Tunturibacter psychrotolerans: one gene and its partner. The protein of the gene in region 1 interacts with the protein of each later gene in a pairwise test. Links are inferred from orthologs where the notes say so. Each region holds a gene or a part of one and is shown on either strand. Other genes may lie near its edges.

Evidence for each region. The genes of interacting proteins can lie anywhere in the genome.
Region 2: the proteins of RBB77_RS19320 (region 1) and RBB77_RS03855 interact in binary tests that used the Escherichia coli proteins (3 or more experiments, as listed by UniProt). The link is inferred for Tunturibacter psychrotolerans from one-to-one orthologs.

Annotation. Positions count from the first base shown.
Region 1 is NZ_CP132942.1:4,592,805-4,598,815, forward strand. What follows is about bases 1,657-4,765. They hold RBB77_RS19320 (2-oxoglutarate dehydrogenase E1 component), read right to left. Parts: upstream 4,400-4,765; coding sequence 1,913-4,399; downstream 1,657-1,912. Other genes in these bases: RBB77_RS19315 (MFS transporter), read left to right, coding at 1,657-1,859. Outside these bases: more of RBB77_RS19315, read left to right, coding at 171-1,656; RBB77_RS19325 (hypothetical protein), read left to right, coding at 5,147-6,011. UniProt on the Escherichia coli protein: E1 component of the 2-oxoglutarate dehydrogenase (OGDH) complex which catalyzes the decarboxylation of 2-oxoglutarate, the first step in the conversion of 2-oxoglutarate to succinyl-CoA and CO(2).
Region 2 is NZ_CP132942.1:954,245-960,120, reverse strand. The notes cover bases 1,122-4,095. They hold RBB77_RS03855 (ABC-F family ATP-binding cassette domain-containing protein), read left to right. Parts: upstream 1,122-1,610; coding sequence 1,611-3,581; downstream 3,582-4,095. Other genes in these bases: RBB77_RS03850 (hypothetical protein), read left to right, coding at 3,629-3,892; RBB77_RS03860 (DUF255 domain-containing protein), read right to left, coding at 1,122-1,338. In the rest of the region: more of RBB77_RS03860, read right to left, coding at 1-1,121; RBB77_RS03845 (glycoside hydrolase family 27 protein), read left to right, coding at 4,121-5,314; RBB77_RS03840 (MBL fold metallo-hydrolase), read left to right, coding at 5,357-5,876. UniProt on the Escherichia coli protein: Genetic data indicate it may be involved in ribosome assembly or function.

The sequences.
Region 1 (6,011 bases):
GGTTGAGTCAGTCATAACGAAGTCCACCCACTTCGTTGCTTTACTGGAATACCCACGCAACAGCCCCCACCGCGCTGCGTGGGTTTCCTTTTTTAACCCACCTGTCGTCTGTGCGCAGCCTTCTTTGACATCTTCAAGTCCCTGCGCAACACCGTAAACTAAACCCAGCGATGCCTCTCGAATCCCCAAACATTGGCCCAATCGATCACACTGAGGTAAAGTCCAGCGGTTTCACTCCCTTGACGATCCCCTTGTTCCGCGATCGCTGGATCGCCAGCACAATCTCGTCGGTCGGCACATGGATGCAGGACACAGCAGGCACGTGGCTGATGACCTCGCTGACCGCCTCGCCTCTGCTAATCGCGCTGATGCAGACCGCAGCCAGTCTGCCGGTGCTGCTGCTCGGACTGCTGGCCGGAGCAACCGCCGACATCTTCGACCGCCGCAAGCTGCTCATCTTCTGGCAGACCTGGATGCTCGCCTCGGTGGGACTCCTCGCGATCCTAACCTTCATCGGCTACGTGTCGCCGTGGGCTCTGTTGGCGTTCACCTTCCTGCTGAACATCGGCTCGGCGATGAACAATCCAGCATGGCAGGCGATCGTCCCCGAGCTAGTCCCCCGCGAACTGATCCCGGACACCGTGTCTCTCAACGCCGCAAGCAACAACCTCGCACGCGCCGTCGGTCCCGCGCTCGGCGGACTGATGGTTGCAGGCTTTCAGCGAGTGCACACCGGCGCGGGGTCCGTCTTCGCCCTCAACGCACTCTCGTTCGCCGGCGTTATTTGGGTCCTGGTGAACTGGAAACGTATCCCGCTGTTCAAGTCAGCGTTACCGTCCGAGCGCATTGCAGGCTCGATTCGCTCAGGGCTGCGTTACGTGCGATACGCCCCGGACCTTCAGTCCTCGCTGGTGCGGGCATTCACCTACACCTTCTTCATCTCCGCAATTTGGTCGCTGCTCGCAGTCGTCGCAAAGCGTGATCTGAAGCAAGGCCCGCTCGGTTACGGCATCCTGAACGGCTCGCTCGGCCTCGGAGCCGTCGTCGCCGCTACAACGCTCCATCGCATTCGCCAGCGATTCTCCGCAGATCAGATTCTCGCCGCATCGACGCTCTACAACGTAGTTGTGCTGCTGGTGCTAGCATTCGTACGCAGCCCTTCGATCATCATCCCCACGCTGATCCTGTCCGGCGCCGCATGGACCAGCACCATGTCCACGATCAACGTCTCGGTACAGCTTTCCGTTCCCGCATGGGTTCAGGCTCGCGCACTGGGCACCTACATGACAACCTTTCAGGGAGGCATGGCAATCGGCGCTATTCTCTGGGGTTACATTGCAGAACACACGTCAACGCCGATCGCGTTGACTACAGCGGCGTGTGGATTGCTGATCACCTTTCCATTTGCACGCAGATTTCACATCCTGCAAGGTCCGCTCCCTGACCACACACCGTATCAATGGAAGCATCCGGCGCCGCAGCTTGCACTCGACACCGAACCTTCCGACGGCCCCGTCCGCATCTCGATCGAATATCGCGTGCCGCTCGAAAACTACGCGGAGTTCACCTCTGCCATCCATCAGCTCCGAGGTGTTCGACTCCGCGACGGCGCGATCCGTTGGGGCATCTACCGTGACGCAATCGATCCTAAGCACCTTAACGAGACCTTCGTGATGGAGTCGTGGCTGGATTACCTCCGCTCCCGCGAACGTATCACAGCTGCTGACGAGACGATCCGTGCTCGCGTGCGCGCGCTGCACGAGCACGACGAGCCACCGAAGACGACCTACCAGATCTATGCCAGGGAGGTCGCGGATCCAGTACGCGAGCATTCACCGACGTCTGACGGTGCACCTTGAACTCAAAGGCATAACAGTAGAGGAGAGTATGCCCGGAATTTTACCAGGTTGAGCTAGTCGGCTGAGCCCAGGGCAAGGTCGATCAGAGTCTTTTCCTCGATCTCGTGAGCCTTTGCGGAACCAGTTGCGGGCGTTGCACTCGCACTGCGCTTGACGCTGAGTACAGCGCGGTCACCAGCCATACGTCGCAGCAACGGCATCACGTAGGAAAACGCTCCCATGTTGGCCGGCTCTTCCTGAACCCAGATGATCTCCTGCGCGTCTGGATGTTGGTCGAGGGCGGCCTGTAGTTCATCCTCGGGCCAAGGGTACATTTGCTCAAGGAAGATGATGCCAACGCTGAAGTCCTTACGCTTCTCGCGTTCGACGCGAAGATTGTGACCGATCTTTCCGCTGCAGACCAGCAGTCTGCGCGGGTCTTTCACGTCATTGTCCGGTAGCACGTTCTGAAATCGTTCGATGGCAAAATCCGCGAGTGTGGAGGAGGCATCTGGATGGCGGAGCATGCTCTTAGGAGTGAAGACGACGAGCGGCTTACGCCACGGCCGAAGCGCCTGTCTCCGCAGAAGGTGGAAGTATTGCGCGGCGTTCGACGGCTGACAGATCTGGATGTTGTCGTTCGCGGCGAGTTGTAGATAGCGTTCGATGCGTGCGCTGGAGTGCTCGGGGCCTTGGCCCTCGTATCCGTGCGGCAGCAACAAGACAATTCCAGAGAGCAAGCCCCACTTCGCTTCACTGGCCGCGATGAACTGATCGATGATGATCTGCGCGCCGTTCGCGAAGTCGCCGAATTGCGCCTCCCAAAGTACGAGAGTCTCGGGAAAGTCGCGCGAGAAGCCATACTCGAAGCCTAAGACAGCGGCCTCGGAGAGAAGTGAGTTGTACACCTCGAACTTACCCTGCTTCCGACTGAAATGGGCGAGCGGCGTGTAACGAACCTCGGTCTCGGTATCGACCATAACAGCATGGCGTTGATTGAAGGTTCCCCGCTGTGAATCCTGTCCGCTGAGGCGTACCGGAGTGCCTGCTTCCAGCAGTGAAGCGAAAGCTACGAGTTCGGCCATACCGTAGTCGAAGAGTCGCGAGCCAGCGCCCATTTCCTGACGCTGTTCGAACAGCTTCTTCACCTTGGGATGGATATGGAAGTCGTTTGGGTATGAGGTCAGCGAGGTCACAAGCGCATTGATCCGTTCGGCGGAGAGACCTGTTGGCACATCGTCCTGGGGCTCCAGTTCACCCCCTTTGTAGGGATCCCAATAAGCGGGAAGGTAGGCTAGTTGCGGCTTGTGATCGGCCTGCGTTGCCGCCTTCTGATCGTCAAGGAGTTCTTGTTGAATCTTCTGCACCTCGGCGGCGGGATCGACACCGATTTGCTTTGCGTATGACTGGTAGAGTGCGGGACGGTCCTTGATAATCGCATACCGACGAGGCTGGGTGACGGTGGGATCGTCGACTTCGCTGTGTCCATGTTTGCGGTAGCCTACGAGATCGATAACGATGTCAGAGTGGAAGCGCGTTCGATATTCCGCAGCGATTGCAGCGACTCTCACGACGGCATCTGGGTCTTCGGCGTTGACGTGGAAGATGGGAATGGGAAGACGTTTTGCAATGTCCGTGGCGAATCGCGAGGAGTTCGACTCTTCAGGGATTGCGGTGAACCCGAGGAGGTTGTTGACGATGACATGGATGGTCCCGCCGACGTTGTAGCCATGTAGCGTTGCCATGTTCAGGGTCTCGGCGAGAATGCCCTGTCCTGCAAATGCGGCGTCGCCATGAATGATCAATGGCAACACCTGATTGTTCCCGTCTTTTCCGATGCGTTCCTGCTTGGCGCGAGTGCGTCCGAGTACAACAGGATCGACCGCTTCGAGGTGGCTTGGGTTCGAAGCGAGGTGTAGCGAAATAACTTTCCCCTCGGGCGAATGATATTCGCCTGTCGCACCCACGTGATACTTCACGTCGCCACCGCCCATGGTGCTACGTGGATCGACGTCTTCGAACTTGGTGAAGATCTCCGACGGAGAACGACCGATTGTGTTCGTCATCACGTTTAATCGTCCGCGATGGCTCATTGCAATCATTGCCTTCGTAATGCCTGATCCGGCGCTCACTGCGAGAATTCGATCAAGGAATGGAATCAGTGCGGTGATTCCTTCAAGTGAGAATCGCTTAGTGCCTAGGTAGCGCGACTGAATGACCTGTTCGAAGATGTCGGCACGGATAAGCTGGGTAAGGATGAGGGCCTGATCGGGAGTCGGAGGGATCTGTTCGATGCGCTCCTGCAGCCACTGCCGCTGTTCAGGGCTCGGGATATGCATAAACTCTACGGCGATGGTTCCGCAGTAATAACCGCGCGCCTCTTTGGCGACTTCGCCCTCAGGTGCGGGTGTAGGAAATGGCTCGGGGGCAAGGTATTGGCCGAGAGGGTCAAGTGAAGCCTGCAAATATCCCCAACGCCGAAAGATGTCGAAGATTGTTTCGCGTTCGTGTTGTTCCAGTGTGGGTGTTGCTTCAGTCAGGGTCCCTGCCTTTGTAGCCATTGCTTCCTCATTTCAGATCTATTCGCGAGCCATTTTCGCGTACACTTCTATGCTAGACCTTTCGGCGGAAGGGTGCACGTGCCCTGGGGAACTCGATGAGCACGATTGACCATAAAGTTGCACCCCTCACCATCTTGGAAACAAATCAAGCTTCTGGTTCGCGATTCACTCAACGGAGACCGAGGCTCGTCGAGCTTGGGTCTTTACTTTCTGTGCAGACTCGTAAACCCCACCATTTTAGTCAGTTACTAAAAATGCCTACTGTCGCGCGTGCGCTGTTCGACGATATCCTAAGGAGTGCCCCCACCGATTTGCTTTTCGGTGCGCTGCAAGTAGTCGAACAGTTCTCCTTGAGTTGCCGTCCATCCCAAGTTGATGCGCTAAAGCTATTTGCTCTTCCGAAACATCGACACCGCTGACCGAAGTAAAACCGTTCAGACGCGGAACATGTACGAAGCTCCGCGTCCGCAGCCGAGATCAAGAATCGGCGCACCTTTGTCGAGCGCAAAATGGCGATGAATGACCGGCTCTATGTAAACGCATTCGGTCCGCGAACATCGTTTGTTCTTGGAAGGGATCGACCCTTTGCCTGCCCGCTCGTGACATACGAGAAGTACAGGCGACTTCGCCACGAATGTGGTCAATTACGAAGACCTCTGGGCTTGACGTTTCGCGAACCTTATCACGATCAGACACTTAAGTGAGTTGCGCTGCACCGAGTTGCGATTCACAACTATAGTTTAAAACATGGAATTTGTATTTCACAAGGCTTTGGTTTTGGCCTGCGCATTCAGTTGGATGAGTTTGTCGACGGGGTTCGGTCTTGCTTCCGTCGACCAAGCTCCCTCCGCTGCGCACGAATCGATTAGGACGCGTGCAAAGAGTGCAACTCCCACCGACGTGACGATTCCCGATACAGCGAAAATCGACAACCGTCCACTACCTGATATCGAGGGGTTAATGCACGCAGTGGAGACGAACCAGAGAGCAGCGGAGACAATCGAGAAGGACTATTTATACCGATCGACGTGGACGCTGAAAGAACTCGATGGGCACGGAGCGGTCAAGAAGACTGAGACAGAAGAATATGACGTCTTCTGGGTAGAAGGAGTTCCCGTTCATCGTTTGATGAAGAAGAACGGAAAAGATCTGAGCGCGGACGATCAAAAGAAGGAAAACGAGCGGATAGATAAAGAGATACTCAAGGTCAAGGAGAAACGCAGGAAAGCGGACGAGAAGGGAAAAGAGACTGGACCGCATGGCGAGGAGGAAGTTACCGTCTCGCGACTATTGGAGTTAGGCAGATTCACAAATGCGCGACGCGTGCAATGGAATGGGAGAGACACGATCGCCGTTGACTTCGCGGGCGATCCAAATGCAAAAACCAAAACCCGGTTCGAAGAGGTCATTCGAGATATGGTCGGCACAGCGTGGGTCGACGAACAGGACCAGACGCTTGTAAAGGCCCAGGGACATTTTCTAAATAGCTTCAAAATCGGCGGCGGCCTGGTGGCGAACATCCAAAAGGGGACCAGTTTCTCCATGGAGCAGCGCAAGGTCAACAACGAAGTCTGGCTGCCAGCGATGGTTGAGGGGCAAGGGGAAGCCAGAA
Region 2 (5,876 bases), 3.6 Mb from region 1 along the record:
ATACGCAGCATCCGTAGCCGTCTGTGCCGTAACAAATCCTCCGCCCACCGCCGCAGGCGCAAAGTGACCCGCAATATAGTCCGCCGCCGCACCAGCAGCCTTCAAATCCCCACGATCGCCGGTAACGTTATACAGCGCAAGAAAAGCCTGCCCCATCGCCAGCGTATCGCCAAGATAAGGCCCGGCGGGATCAACATCGTCGTGCCGAAATCCCCCACCAGGCAAACTGCGATGCACAACAATCCATCCCGCAGCCTTCCGCGCCTGCGCCAATGCAGTAACATCGTCGCTCGCAGCGTAATAATCGCAAAGCGCAGCGATCATCCACCCATTCTCGCGTGCATAAACATGCGTATCGACACGCGGTATCCCTTGCGCCCGCCGCCCCTGATCCGAAAGCTTGAAATAAGCCTCGTTCTCCTGCCCATCATGCAGATCCGCATCCTGCGACACAAAAAAAACACCCGCAGCAGGAGCAGTCAGAAAATTTGTAACATAGCGATGCACAGATTGCGCCGCATTCAAATCCTCAGGATTTCGCGTCTCCGCAAAGGCAAGCGAATACTCCCGCAGCGCATCCGCCTGAATCGAGATCAGCTTCTCAAAGTGCGGCTCCGTCCAATGCCGCCCCACCGAATACTGGTACATCCCGCCCCAAACCGGATCAAGCAGGTTCGTAGCATCATGCAGCGTATCCCCCGCACGCTTCGCATACTCCGCATTCCCCCGAGCCCCCTGCCGCATCGCATACTCCACCGATTCTTCATCGAGATACTTATGCACAAACCCCCACCCACCAATTGGCTTGTCATATTGCTTCTCGTACTGCGCCTCGATCCGCGCCAGCAATGCAGACTTGATCACCGAATCCGATGCCGGACGAAACGCAGCCTCGCTCTCAATGCTCGGCCCCGGAGAAGGATCGTCAATAATCGCCTGCAACATCGATGACATTAGCTTCGGCGGCAGATACCCTTGCCGCTTCACAATCTCCGATCCATCCGCCGCAAACACCACCGTAGCCGGCCACCCATAGTCCTGATACCGATTCGAAATATCCGGTCGCGAATCCTGATCCACCTTCACCAGCACATATCTCTGATTCAGCAACCTCACCACCGCCGGATCGCGATACGTCACGTCGTCCATCACATGGCACCAGTGACACCACACCGCCTCGAGATCCAGTAGCACAAACTTATGCTCTGCCCGAGCCTGCGCGAACGCTCCATCCGACCAAGCCTGCCAATGCAAAGCTGCTGGCGCCACAGCTGGCGAAGCGAAGCCCGAAACAGCAAACCCAAACAAACAGACAAGCATTGCAAAACGTGATCGCATAACACTCCAAGTACGAACCTCACCCTGCAAACGGATTCCTTTTGACTTCATCGGGAAAGCGCCCTACGCGGGCAGCGGTCACTTCGTGACGTGTGTACCCCTTTGGTTGGTGCTCCCGTTGGTCGCAAACAAAAAATCAAGCCGACCAACGGGAGGCCTCTCGCAGCTAACCCGCCAAGACCGGGACACAAGTCACGAAGTGACCGCTGCCCGCGCAGGGCGCCGTCCGGCAGGACACGCTTTTCCCCCCGCAATGAGAAAATAGAAGAAGAATGCTCCAACTCTCCTCAGCCGGCAAACGCTTCGGCCAAAAACTCCTCTTCGAAGACGCGAACTGGCTCATCAATCCAGACGAGCGCACCGGTCTGGTCGGCGGCAACGGCACCGGCAAGTCCACCCTTCTCAAAATCATCGGCGGCATCGAGTCCCTCGACTACGGCACCATCACCCGCAACAAGGGCGTCACCCTCGGCTATCTCCCGCAGGATGGCCTCGCCCTACGCGGCCGCACCGTCTTCGCCGAGTGCCTCTCCGTCTTCGATCACCTACACGAGCTAGAGCGCGAATCCATCGAACTCACCACCACACTCTCCGAGGCCGACCCCAAATCCAAGCAGTACCTCGCAGCAGCCGAGCGCTACTCCGACATCGCCGACCAGCTGCACGTCCACGACATCTATAACCTCGACTCGCAAGTAGGCGCAGTCCTCGGCGGCCTGGGCTTCTCCAAAGAAGACTGGGACCGCAACACCGAAGAGTTCTCCGGCGGCTGGCAGATGCGCATCGCGCTAGCCAAGCTTCTCCTGCAAAAGCCCTCACTCCTCCTCCTCGACGAGCCCACCAACCACCTCGACATCGAATCCCGCAACTGGCTCGAAACCTATCTCCACGATTATCCCAACGCCTACATCCTCATCTCGCACGACCGCTACTTCCTCGACGTCACCGTCAACAAAACCGTCGAACTCTGGAACAAGCGCATGCACACCTATCACGGCAACTACGAGAAGTACGTCGTGCAAAAAGATGAGCGCCGCACCCAACTGATGAACGCCTACAAAAACCAGCGCGACCGCATCGACGCCCTCGAAGCCTTCATCAACCGCTTCCGCTACCAGGCCACCAAAGCCAAACAGGTCCAGTCCCGCATCAAAGAACTCGAAAAGATCGAGCGTATCGAGGTCCCCGAAGACGAGTCCACCATCCACTTCTCCATCCCGCAGCCACCGGCCAGCGGACGCACTGTCCTCGAAGTCACCAACCTCAAAAAGATCTACCCCACGCCAACCGGCGGCGAAAAACTCATCCTCGACGACCTAAGCTTCACCATCGAGCGCGGCGACCGCATCGCCCTCGTAGGCGCGAACGGAGCAGGCAAGTCCACACTCATCCGCCTCCTCAGCCGTCAGGAAGAGCCCACCGCAGGCACCATCCGCGAAGGCCACAACGTCCTCTCAGACTTCTTCGCGCAGGACCAGTACAAAATCCTCGACCCCGCCGCCGGCATGCTCGACGACATCAGCGGCGCCGCCCCCAAGGTCCCCGTCGTCGAACTCCGCTCCCTCCTCGGCTGCTTCATGTTCTCCGGCGACGATGTCTTCAAAAAACTAGGCGTACTCTCCGGCGGCGAACGCAACCGTTACGCGATGGCCAAGATGCTCGTCTCGCCCTCCAACTTCCTACTCTTGGACGAGCCCACCAACCACCTCGACCTCCGCGCCAAAGACGTCCTCCTCGACGCCATCCGCAACTTCACCGGCACCGTCCTCTTCGTCTCGCACGATCGCTACTTCATCGACGGCCTCGCCACCCGCGTCTTCGAAGTAGAAGACCGCCGCCTCCACATCTACCCCGGCAACTACGAGGACTACCTCTGGCGCAAACAGGGCGGCCCTGAAAAAGTAACCGAACAGATCACAAATTCCTTGACCTCAGCCCCAATCGCGCCAGCGCCCATCGTCGCAGCACCCGCACCACCACCAGACGCGCCAGCCAACGCAATCAAACGCCTCAATCCCATCAAACTCAAACAACTCGAAGACCGTCTCCGCTTCGCCGAAGAAGAGATCCCCCACCTGGAATCCCTCATCGCCGAAGCAGAGGCCCGCTTAGGCAACTTCACCTCAGCCGAGCAGTCCCAAAAAGACGCCGCCGAACTCGACGAACTCCGCGCGAAGCGCACAACCCTCCTTGCCGAATGGGAGGAACTTTCCCTAACCCTCGAGGAGCAGCAAACTGCCTAACCCAGGTCATCAGGGCGAGCATACAATTGCAGGACGGGGACACCGATATGATTTATCGAAGGATCAACCTGGAACTGATCGTCATCGAAGATGAAGCCGAGGCGGTAGTCGAACAGTTGAACGCAGCGCTCGATCGCCTTGAAGAGGGGCACACGATCTTCGGCGGGGAGATCGAAACTTCTCCTGTCGAAGAACCGAAAACACCACGGAGATCAGCGCTCACACACACCATGGCGGCGGGTGAAACGGCGGCTTCCGCCGTCAAGATGGCAGGCGAAAAGGTCGTCAACGCGCTCCGAAAAGTGATCTGATCGAAACCTCGGCCAACCCTGCACCCAGCCACAAAACCTTCACAAGACTGGGAAAAAATCTCCGTAACACGCGAGGAGCGACAAACCTCCTAAGCTGCAAAGTCAACCTCTTCTGCGGTCGCAACCCTCTCGTATTTCTCGCACACCATAGTCGCGCTGAAAGTGACTAGAGAATTGTCGAGTGTTAGCGGTATATCCTTCTCGGAGTTCTTGATTTGGAGAGTGCCGATGTTTCTTCGCAAAGCTGTCTTAATCCCAATCGTTCTTCTTTGTATCGGGCAGTCTTCAAACCTGCGCGCCCAGTCCACTCTCGCCGCAACTCCTCCAATGGGTTGGAATAGCTGGAACCACTTCGCGGAACATGTTACCGACGCCGACGTGCGCACCGCAGCCGATCTCATGGTCTCCACCGGCATGCGCGACGCTGGCTACATCTACGTCAACGTCGACGACACTTGGCAGGGCACCCGCGACGCCAACGGAGAGCTCCACACCAACAACCGCTTCCCCGACATGAAAGCGCTCGGCGACTACATCCACTCCAGGGGCCTCAAATTCGGCATCTACTCCTCACCCGGACCAAAGACCTGCGGAGGCTTCGAAGGCAGTCTCGGCCATGAAGTGCAGGACGCGCAGATGTACGCCCGCTGGGGTGTCGACTTCCTCAAGTACGACCTCTGCTCCATGCAGGACCCCATGCGCGAGCTCACCGCAAAGAACAACGGCAACACTGACGCTGCCTTCAAGATGATGATCGACGCCTATCGAAAGATGGGAGACGCACTCAAAGCAACCAACCGTCCAATCTTCTACAGCCTCTGCCAGTACGGCATCGCCGAACCTTGGAAGTGGGGGCCAAGCGTTGGCGCACAGATGTGGCGAACCACCGACGACATCAACGACACCTGGGGCCGCATGGCCGTCATCGGCCTCGAACAGGCCGATCTCGCCCCCTTCGCCGGACCCGGCCACTGGAACGATCCCGACATGCTCGAAGTCGGTAACGGCCACATGACCACAGACGAGTATCGAACCCACATGAGCCTCTGGGCTCTCCTCGCCGCGCCTCTGCTGGCTGGCAACGATCTCAGCAAAATGTCCCCCGAAGACAAAAATATTCTCCTCAACAAAGAAGTGATCTCCATCGATCAGGACTCACTCGGAAAGCAAGCGACCCGCCTCTACCAGCGCGGAGATTTCTCGGTATGGATCAAGCCACTCGTCGACGGAAGAGTCGCAGTCGGCATGTTCAACACCGCTCTCGACTCGCGTGACGTAAGCTTTGACCTATCGCAGATAGGCTTCGCTCAGGGAGCAACTCTCCATGACGTATGGGAAGGCAAAGATCTAGGAAGACGTACCGGAATCTACTCCCACAACATCTCCAAGCACGGAGTCACCTTACTCATCCTGAGCAAATAACACTCCCGTGGGTTGGCCGTCGCAATCACGAAGGTGATCAGAATGATTCTGAAACAGTACTACCTGGGCTGTTTGGCCCACGCCTCCTATCTCATCGGAGACGAGGCAAGCTCAACGGCTATCATCGTCGACCCGCAGCGCGACATTCAGCAATACCTAGCCGACGCAGAAAAGTTCGGCCTACAGATCCGCGCCGTATTCCTAACCCACTTCCACGCAGACTTCATCGCCGGCCACCTCGAGCTGCGAGACAGCTGCGGCGCAACCATCTACCTCGGCTCTCGCGCAGAAGCCGAATATCCCTTCGTAGCAGTCAAAGACGACGACACCCTCGACTACCCCGGACTGCGTCTACAGATCCTCGAAACCCCGGGCCACACCATCGAATCCATCTCGATCCTCGTCTTCGACCTCAATAAAGATCAGGAAAAACCTCACGCAGTCCTCACCGGCGACACCCTCTTCATCGGCGACGTTGGACGGCCCGACCTGCGCGCATCCCTCGGCTGGACCGCAAACCAGCTCGGCGGCCACCTCTACGACTCCCTCCACAACAAACTGA